One region of the Sphingomonas sp. M6A6_1c genome, then DNA from elsewhere that is predicted to be linked to it. Evidence: predicted binding sites of a transcription regulator. Region 1 holds the regulator's gene; the other holds the start of a gene.

What was found. The regulator LexA, encoded in region 1, represses DNA repair genes until DNA is damaged. The targets are predictions, from matches to a motif close to GTTCCNCNCTTGTTCT.
Region 2: the regulator LexA is predicted to act here: its motif matches at 3,048-3,063, upstream of radA (DNA repair protein RadA).

The regions. Positions count from the first base shown of each region.
Region 1 is NZ_JBKEZO010000001.1:569,870-574,878, forward strand. It holds gene trpC (indole-3-glycerol phosphate synthase TrpC) at 1-679, shown strand, start outside; gene moaC (cyclic pyranopterin monophosphate synthase MoaC) at 676-1,143, shown strand; gene ACLBWH_RS02575 (molybdopterin molybdotransferase MoeA) at 1,148-2,329, shown strand; gene lexA (transcriptional repressor LexA) at 2,388-3,077, shown strand; gene ACLBWH_RS02585 (methyltransferase family protein) at 3,509-4,780, opposite strand; tRNA gene ACLBWH_RS02590 (tRNA-Gly) at 4,910-4,983, shown strand.
Region 2 is NZ_JBKEZO010000001.1:365,021-370,029, forward strand. It holds gene ACLBWH_RS01635 (cation:proton antiporter domain-containing protein) at 1-380, opposite strand, end outside; gene ACLBWH_RS01640 (iron-sulfur cluster assembly scaffold protein) at 373-810, opposite strand; gene ACLBWH_RS01645 (CvpA family protein) at 807-1,379, opposite strand; gene radA (DNA repair protein RadA) at 1,656-3,026, opposite strand; gene ACLBWH_RS01655 (glutathione S-transferase N-terminal domain-containing protein) at 3,364-4,062, opposite strand; gene ACLBWH_RS01660 (glycosyltransferase family 4 protein) at 4,119-5,009, shown strand, end outside.

The DNA of each region.
Region 1 (5,009 bases):
GGTGACGAAGCCGCGCGGCTTCCGCGCCGCGCTCGACGCCAAGCCGGGCCATGCGCTGATCGCCGAGATCAAGAAGGCGAGCCCGTCCAAGGGGTTGATCCGCGCCGATTTCGATCCCCCCGCCCACGCCCGCGCCTATCAGGCCGGCGGGGCCGCCTGCCTCTCGGTGCTCACCGACGAACAATGGTTCCAGGGTTCGGACGAGTATCTCATCGCCGCGCGCGCCGCCTGCGAGCTGCCGGTGATCCGCAAGGACTTCATGGTCGATCCGTGGCAGGCGACCGAGAGCCGCTCGATCGGCGCCGATGCGATCCTCATCATCGTCGCCGCGCTCGACGACAATCAGATGGCGGAAATCGAGGGCTCGGCGCTCGACTGCGGCATGGACGTGCTGGTCGAGGTCCACGACGCGCACGAGCTCGACCGCGCGCTCAAGCTCAAGTCGCGGCTGATCGGCGTCAACAACCGCGACCTGCGCGATTTCTCGGTCGATTTCGCCCGCACCTACGAACTGGTCGACAAGGCGCCCAAGGGCTGCACCTTTGTCGCCGAGAGCGGGCTGGAAACGCCTGCCGACCTCGATGCGATGGCCGAACATGGCGTGCGCTGCTTCCTGATCGGCGAGGCGCTGATGCGCGCCGACGATGTCGAGGCGGCGACGCGGGCGATGATCGGTTGACCCGCCTGACCCACCTCGACGCCGATGGCGCGGCGCATATGGTCGATGTCGGCGACAAGGCGGTGACCAGCCGCCACGCCGTCGCCACCGGCCGTATCGCGGTCGCGCCCGATGCGCTCGCCGCGATCCGCGACGGTGCGGCGAAGAAGGGCGACGTGCTCGCCGTCGCCCGCGTCGCCGGCATCATGGCGGCGAAGAAGACCGCCGAGCTGATCCCGCTCTGCCACCCCCTTCCCCTCACCCGCGTCACGGTCGATCTGGAGCTGGACGACACCGGCATCACCGCCACCGCGCTTGCCAAGACGGACGGCAAGACCGGCGTCGAGATGGAGGCGCTCACCGCCGTCTCGGTCGCGCTGCTGACCATCTACGACATGGCGAAAGCGATGGACCGCGGTATGACGATCTCGGGCATCCGCCTGCTCGAAAAGGCCGGCGGCAAGTCCGGCGACTGGCGCGCCTGACGCCATGGCCTTGCTGCCGATCGCCGAGGCGCAAGCCCGCCTGTTCGCCTCGGCGGCCCCGGTCGCCGTCGAGGACGTACCACTCGGCCAGGCCCACGGACGCTGGGCCGCCGCCGACGTCGCCGCCCACCGGACGCAGCCGGCGACCGATCTGTCGGCGATGGACGGCTATGCGATCCGCTTCGCCGACCTCCCCGGACCCTGGAGGCTGATCGGCGAAAGCGCCGCCGGCCGTCCCTTCGCAGGCCCGGTCGGTCCGGGCGAGACGGTCCGCATCTTCACCGGCGCGGCGATGCCCGCGGGCGCCGATACGGTGATGATCCAGGAGGAAGTCGCCGCCGACGGCACGACGATCCGGCTGACCGGCGAAGGTCCGCCGAGACTGGGCCGCAACACCCGCCGCCGCGGCCTCGACTTCACGACCGGCGACCGGCTGATCGCGCAGGGCGAGCGGCTCACGCCGGCGCGGATCGCGGTCGCGGCGACCGGCGGGGTGGCGATGATTGCCGTCCATCGCCGCGTGCGGGTCGCGATCTGCGCCACAGGCGACGAACTCGTCGAGCCCGGTCAGGGGAACACCCCCGACGCGCTGCCCGAATCGAACCGCGCGATGCTGGCGGCGCTGCTCGCCGACCTGCCGATCGATCTCGTCGACCTCGGCATCCTGCCCGACGATCTCGGCACGCTGCGCGACGTCTTCGCCGGCGTCGACGCCGACCTGCTCGTCACCACCGGCGGTGCCTCGGTCGGCGACCACGATCTCGTCCGCCCGGCGCTCGAAGCCGCCGGTGGCGCGATCGATTTCTGGCGGATCGCGCTGCGTCCCGGCAAGCCGATGATGGCGGGGCGGCTCGCCGACACCATCCTGCTCGGCCTGCCCGGCAATCCGGTGTCGGCCTTCGTCACCGCCTTGCTGTTCGTCAAACCGCTGATCGCGCATCTGGCCGGCGCCGCCGACCCGCTGCCGCGCACGACGATGACGATCCTCGGCGAAGACCTGCCCGCGAACGGTCCGCGCACCGACTATCTGCGCGCCGAGCTGCGCGATGGCCGGGCCTATGCCTCGACCATTCAGGACAGTTCGATGCTGCTCACGCTCGCCCGCTCGCACTGCCTGATCGTGCGGCCGATCGACGCACCCGCCGCCAGCGCGGGCGACTCGGCAGAAATCCTCGTCATCGCTTGACGGGCGCCATCCTGTTCCCTAGAAGTTCCGCGTCTGTTCCGACGGGGAAGGTCCGCTCATGCTCACGCGCAAGCAACACGAGCTCGTTTGCTTCATCAACGACCGGTTGGAAGAAACCGGCATCTCGCCTTCGTTCGAGGAGATGAAGGAAGCGCTCGACCTCAAATCCAAATCGGGCGTGCACCGCCTGATCAGCGCGCTCGAGGAACGGCATTTCATCCGCCGCCTGCCCAACCGCGCCCGCGCGCTCGAAGTGCTGCGCATGCCGGAACGCTCGGAGCGCAAGCCTGCACCGGCGACGCCCGCGCCCGCCCCGGCCCCCGCGAAGACCGGCAACGTCCGCGCCGCGGCGACGCCGGCGAACGACGTCATCGAGATCCCGCTGCACGGCCGCATCGCCGCCGGTGTCCCGATCGAGGCGTTCGAGGGGAGCTCGATGCTCGCGGTGCCCGCCGCCCTGCTCGGCTCGGGCGAACATTATGCGCTGGAAGTATCTGGCGATTCGATGGTCGAGGCGGGCATCCTCGACGGCGATTACGCGCTGATCCGGCGGACCGAGGTCGCCCGCGACGGCGAGATCGTCGTCGCGCTGATCGACGACAGCGAGGCGACGCTCAAATATTTCCGTCGCGAGGGCGCGATGGTCCGGCTCGACCCGGCCAACCGCGCCTACGAACCGCAGCGCTACGTGCCGTCGCACGTTCGCGTACAGGGCAAATTGTCGGGCATCCTGCGCCGCTACGATTGAGCCGGACGGGGGGCGAACGCCTTGCGGACGTGCCCTCCTGTATCCATCGGCTGCACCGAAGCATTACCCCCTTTCCGTCACCCCGGGCTCGACCGAGACCTCTGCGAAAGTCGTCCCAGTGCTCTTGCGAAAGCAGGAGCCCAGGGTTGCGCGCAGTTCCGGCTGTCACTCTGCTGGACCTAAGGCCGATCGACATTCAACTCGTGGACGATGCCAAGTCCTCCCCCGCCAGGGAGTGCCGGGTTGAACGGCCCCCGGCCGTTCAAGGTCATGCCGGGGGCATGACCGACCCGGCACTGTGGCGCGGCGAAGCCGTGACGGAGGGGGAGGTAAGCGACCACTCTTGTTGCGTGTCCTCCCCTCCGTCATGCCTCCGGCATGCCACCTCCCCCTTGCGGGGGAGGAATTCTAAGGCTGGCTATCGATCCGACCTAGCGCCCGACCAGCCAGCGGCCGAAGCGCGGTACGGCGCCGTGGCGGGTCATCCAGTCGCTATAGGCGCGGTAGACCGGATCGAGGCCGAGGTGGCGTTCCTCGGTGCGGGCGCGCCAATAATAGATGCCGGTGACCACGCCCATCAATGCGGTGGCGCGCACCGCGTCGATCAGGCTGCCGGTGGTGAGGATCGGCAGGGTCGACAGCCACCAGAACAGGTTCTTCGACAGATAGGCCGGATGGCGCGACCACGCGTAAGGCCCGTGCGTCAGGATGCCGCGGTGGGTCAGGTTGGAGAAGCGCGGCCCGAACGCGACCGTCGCCCAGGCGTAAACCGCGGTCAGCAGCGCGAGGATCGCACCCCATATCGCCGACACGGTCGGATGGCCGGCGAGCCAGAATGTCCAGTCCTGCGTCCCCGGATGATAGTCGAGAGGGCCGCCCGACTCCATCAGGATGAACGGCGGATAGCAGATCAGCGCGGCGGTCCATGCGGCGGCATAGGGGTTGGCGCTGCGGATGTGCGCGTCGAGCGGGCGCAGCGTCAGGACATAGCCGACGGTGGCGAAGCTGACGTCGATGACGAACATCAGCCCGATCAGCCATTGCACCAGCGCGACGGGATCGCGGAGGCTCGCCCGGTCGATGTGGATGAAGCCCGCCCAATTGCCGGGGAGCACCGCGAGCATGAAGGCGAGGAAGAACGCCTTGACCGTCCAGGCGCGGAGATGGCCGTAGATCGCCTCGGGTACGACGCCGGGCTGGCCGGTCAGCCACGCGCCGAGGTGCCAGGCGCCGTCACGCGGCTCGACGAGATATCGGTCGATCCAGAGCACATACGGCACGGCGAGGATCGCGACGATCGGCATGACCCAGCCGAAACACCACATGGCGAAGGCGAAATTGCCGTCCCAATAGAAGCGCCCGATGCCGTAGAGGAAGGCGATACCGCCCCAGGTGAGATACAGGCCAGCGAGCTTGGTCAGGCTGACGTCGCGGCGCTCCGCCAGCGGACGTGGATCGTGCCAGTCGATGCCGGTGCTGGCGCGACGATGCACCTTGTCGACCAGCAGCGACCAGCCGATCATGGGCAGCGCGCAGGCGACGAGCGCGACCAGCGCCGCATAGGGGCCATCCATGCCGATCGCGAGCGCCGCCGCCAGCCACGCGAACAGCCCGGCGATGCCAGCGAGCCCGACGCCATGACCGACGGCAGACGCGGGACGCTGGTCGGCCGATGCGGGGACCTGTTCGGGATCGTGCTCCATCCCGGCGACTTAGCGCGGCAACGGTAAGCAAGCCATGAACCACGACGGGATGCGATCTTGGGTCTTGACCCCGTATGCCGCGCGACGATAAGCCGCGGCTCGATCGACGCCCGCGGGCCGTCAGGTCGTGCGGGTATAGTACAATGGTAGTACAGCAGCCTTCCAAGCTGAATACACGGGTTCGATTCCCGTTACCCGCTCCACGCCCTTGAACGCCGACGGCTGCGGC
Region 2 (5,009 bases), 200 kb from region 1:
GGCAGCCCGAGCGCGAGCGCCGCGGTCGGCGAGAAATGCGCGGCGCCCCAGACGACCGCGGTGATCGCCAGCCCGCACACCACCACCTGGATCAGCCCAAGCCCGAAAATCTCCTGCTTCATCCGCCACAGCCGGGTCGGGTTGAGCTCCAGCCCGACGATGAACAGCAGCAAGGTGATGCCGAGCTCGGCGACCCCGATCTTCGCTTCGGCATCGCCGACGAGGCCGAGCAGATGCGGCCCGACGACGGCACCGGCGACGAGGAAGCCCAAGGTCGCACCCAGCCCGAGCCGCCGGAACAGCAACACGAAGCCGAGCCCGAACCCCAGCAGGATCACCCCGTCGCGCAGCATCGACGCGCCGCCCGCCGCCTCATGCATGCGCATGCGCCTCGCGTGCCGCCAACGCCGCCTCGGCCGCCGCCTCGAACGCCAGCCGGATCGAGGGATGCCGCGCGGTATAATCGAGCGCCGGCGCGAACACGTCGAGCCCCGGCCAGTCCGGCAGATCGCCCTCGCGCGCCAGCCACCCGGTCAGCGCATCGCGCGCCGCCGCCAGTTCCTCGGGCGTCTTGCCGAGGATTTCGCGCGCGAGCAGCGACGCCGACGCCTGCCCCAGCGCACAGGCGCGCACCAGCAGCCCGACCTCGCTGACCCGGCCGTCGTCGCCGACGCCGACGTCCACCGTCACCCGGCTGCCGCAGATCGGCGAGCGTTTTTCCGCACTCGCCTGCGCATGGTCGAGCCGCGCATGATGCGGGATCGACGCCGCCAGCCGCAGGATCTCGGCATTGTAGAGAGGCGTGGTCATTTCAGGCTGCTCGCATTGTCGGAGGCATCGTCGGATCGAAGGCTCTGCCGCGCGCCGAACACCGGCAGGCCGCGCCGCCGCCGGTCGACGAAATCGGCGATCCCCGCGCTGGTCGCGTTGAGCAGGTTGTAGCAGCGCGAATGCGTCATCCAGTCGGGCCGCTGCGACGGGCCGCCGCGCGCGGTATCGACCAGCAGCGCCGCGACGAGAAAGCCGAGGCTGGCGATGATCAGCCCCTTGAGCGCGCCGAAACCGAAGCCGAGCGCGCGATCGACCGGCCCGAGGATCGACTGGCGCGTGCGTTTGCCGATCGCATTGGCGACGAGCTTGCCGCCGACATAGGTGCCGCCGGCGATCACCACGAACGCCGCCACCGCCGCGCCCGACGCGGTGCCGATCGTGCCCGCGAGCTTGGCGGCGAGCGCGACGTGGAACAGCTTGAGCATCGCGACGATCGCCACCCAGGCGAACAGCGACAGCACTTCGGTGACGAAGCCGCGCTTGAGCCCGAGCAACGCCGCACCCAGCACGGCGACGAGAACGATGATGTCGAGAGCGGTCAGCGCCATGCCAAAGGGAATAGGGATGCGCGGCCGGAGGCGCTAGTCCTTGGTAGTGGTGGGGGCCGTCGTTCGTGGCCCCTGCCGTCGAGGTTCCCCCTTCTTCGTCCGGCCCCAATTCGTCATCCCCCCTCCTTCGTCATCCCGGCGAAAGCCGGGACCCATGGTGGCGGGCGGTGGATGGTGCTTGCCGTCGCTGGCGGCGGCGTGTCCATGCGTCCCGGCCCTCGCCGGGATGACGAATGGGGAGGTCGAGGACCAAGCGGACCGACGACGCCCCCCCGCTCACCGCCCCAACATATGATCCACGAACTCGCCCAGCGTCCGAAACCCCGTCAGCCGCAGCGCGCTCTCCTCCTTGGCCACCGCCGCCGGCACCAACGCCCGCTCGAACCCGAGCTTGCCCGCCTCCTTCAGCCGCAACGCGCCATGCGCCACCGGACGGATCTCGCCCGACAGCGCGACCTCGCCGAACGCCACCGCGTCGATCGCCACCGGCCGCTCCGACAGCGCGGAGACCAACGCCGCCGCTACCGCCATGTCCGCCGCCGGGTCCTGCACGCGATAGCCGCCGGCGATGTTGAGATAGACCTCGGCATTGGAGAAGCTCAGCCCGCACCGCGCCTCGAGCACCGCGAGGATCATCGCCAGCCGGCCGCTGTCCCAGCCGACCACCGCACGCCGCGGCGTCGCCCCGCTCGCCAGCCGCACCACCAGCGCCTGGATCTCGACCAGCACCGGCCGCGTCCCTTCCAGCGCGGGGAATACCGTCGTCCCCGTCACCCCCTCGTCGCGCTGCGTCAGGAACAGCGCGGAGGGATTGGACACCTCCGCCAGCCCCTCGCTCTGCATCGCGAACACGCCGATCTCGTCCGTCCCGCCGAAGCGGTTCTTGATCGCGCGCAGGATGCGATATTGATGACTGCGCTCGCCCTCGAACGCGAGCACGGTATCGACCATATGTTCGAGCACGCGCGGCCCGGCGATCGACCCGTCCTTGGTGACGTGGCCGACCAGCACCAGCGCCGTGCCGCGTTCCTTGGCGAAGCGGATCAGCTCCTGCGACGACGCGCGCACCTGGCTGACGGTGCCGGGCGCGCCTTCGATCAGGTCGGAATGCATCGTCTGGATCGAATCGATCACGAGCAAGGCGGGCGGCGGCCCCATCGACAGCGTCGTCAGGATATCGCGCGTCGAGGTCGCCGCGGCGAGCTGCACCGGCGCATGACCGATGCCGAGCCGCCGCGCGCGCAGCCGCACCTGATCGGTCGCCTCCTCGCCCGAGACGTAGGCGACGCTCTTGCCGGCGAGCGCCAGCTTGGCGGCGGCCTGCAACAGCAGCGTCGACTTGCCGATGCCGGGATCGCCGCCGATCAGCGTCGCCGACCCCTCGACGAACCCGCCGCCGAGCGCGCGGTCGAGTTCGGCGATCCCCGTCGCCATCCGCTCGGGCAGCACGATATCGGCGTCGAGCCCGACCAGCTCGAACGATCGCCCGCCGGTGCGCAGGTCGTGCTTGGCCTGGAACGGCGTGACCACCGCCGCCGCCTCCTCGACCAACGTATTCCATTCGGCGCAATCGCCACACTGCCCCGCCCAGCGATGCGACACCGATCCGCACGCCTGGCACACATATCGTTTCTGCGGTTTCGCCATGCCCGGCAATATAGGCGGAGGAGAACGGGAAGGGAACAGATTTCGGGGCGGGTCCGTCCGGACCTTCGGCGGGGAGCGCGTTCCAACTCCTCCCCGGCACGGGGAGGTGGCACGGCGCAGCCGTGACGGAGGGGGGCTTCCCCAAACGCCGTTCCCCGAGGAAGCCCCCCTCCACCACCGGCTCTTCCGGCGGTCCCCCTCCCCGTACCGGGAAGGATCAGCCGCGATCCGCGCCGCGTCACCGTTCCCTAACGGTAAAGCACCACCCAAGTCCTCCGCCGTCAGGGGGAGGAAGACACGCGTCACTCATGCGGCACGCTCGATCAAGACGAAGAGATCACCCCGGAATCGCCAACCCCCGCTGCACCGCCGGCCGCGCCAGCCCGCGCGCCAGCCATGCATTCACATTCGCGAACCGGTGGATCCCGACCAGCTCGCCCGCCTCATAGAAACCGACCAGCGCATTCACCCAGCCGAGATGCGCGATGTCCGCCACCGAATAATCCGCGCCCAGCAGCCAGTCCTTGCCCGCCAGCGCCGCGTCGATCACCCCCAGCAACCGCACCACTTCGGCGACGTAGCGATCGCGCGGCCGCTTGTCCTCGTATTCGCGCCCGGCGAATTTGTGGAAGAAGCCGAGCTGCCCGAACATCGGCCCCACCCCGCCCATCTGGAACATCACCCATTGGATCGCCTGCCACCGCCCGGCCGGGTCGATCGGCAGGAATTGCCCGCTCTTCTCCGCGAGATAGAGCAGGATCGCGCCGCTCTCGAACAGGCCGAACGGCTGTCCGCCCGGCCCGTCGGGATCGAGGATCGCCGGGATCTTGCCATTGGGGTTGAGCGAGACGAACGCCGCCGATTTCTGATCGTCCTGGCCGAAGTCGATCCGGTGCGGCTCGTACGGCAGCCCCGTCTCCTCCAGCATGATCGACACCTTGACGCCGTTCGGCGTCGGCAGCGAGTAGAGCTGGATGCGATCGGGATGCTGCGCCGGCCAGCGCTGCGTGATCGGAAAGGCGGACAAATCGGTCATCGGCGACACCCTTGGCTGTTGAACCGCCGACATAGTCACGCCGCAATCGCGCCGCTATGGCCGGCGGCAGCATGCAACCCTCCGATCTTCGTGTCGCGCTGTTCAGCGGCAATTACAATTACACGCGCGATGGTGCCAATCAGGCGCTGAACCTGCTCGTCGGGCATCTGCTGGCGCAGGGCGTCACGGTGCGCGTCTATTCGCCGACGATCGATCCGCCCGCTTTCCCGCCGACCGGCGACCTCGTCTCGGTGCCGGCGATCCCGATGCCGGGCGGCCGCGCCGAATATCTGCTCGGCCGCTATCTGCCAGCCCGGACCCGCGCCGATCTCGAAGCCTTCGCCCCCAATCTCGTCCACGTCTCCGCGCCGGACCTGCTCAACCATGGCGCGGTGAGCTGGGCGCGGCGCAACGGCATACCCAGCCTCGCCTCCTTCCACACCCGGTTCGAGACCTATTTCCGCTATTATCGGATCGGCTTCGTCGAACCGTGGATCAAGGCGCTGATGCGGCGCTTCTACAATCGCGTCGACCGGGTGATGCCGCCGAGCCCCAGCATGGGCGCGCTGCTGCGCGAATGGGGGGTGACGACGCCGATCACGATCTGGTCGCGCGGCATCGACCACGATCGTTTCGTTCCCGAACGGCGCAGCCTCGCGTGGCGGCGCGAACTGGGGATCGGCGACGACGAGATCGCGGTCGGCTTCCTCGGCCGGCTGGTGAAGGAAAAGGGCCTCGACGTCTTCGCCGAGGTGATCAAGGACCTCACCCGCCGCGGCGTGCCGCACAAGGTGCTGGTGATCGGCAAGGGCCCGGCGCAGGATTGGTTCGCGCAGCAGGCGCCGGGGGCGATCTTCGCCGGCTTCCAGTCGGGCGACGACCTCGGCCGCGCGGTCGCGTCGCTGGACGTGTTCTTCAACCCCTCGATTACCGAGACGTTCGGCAAC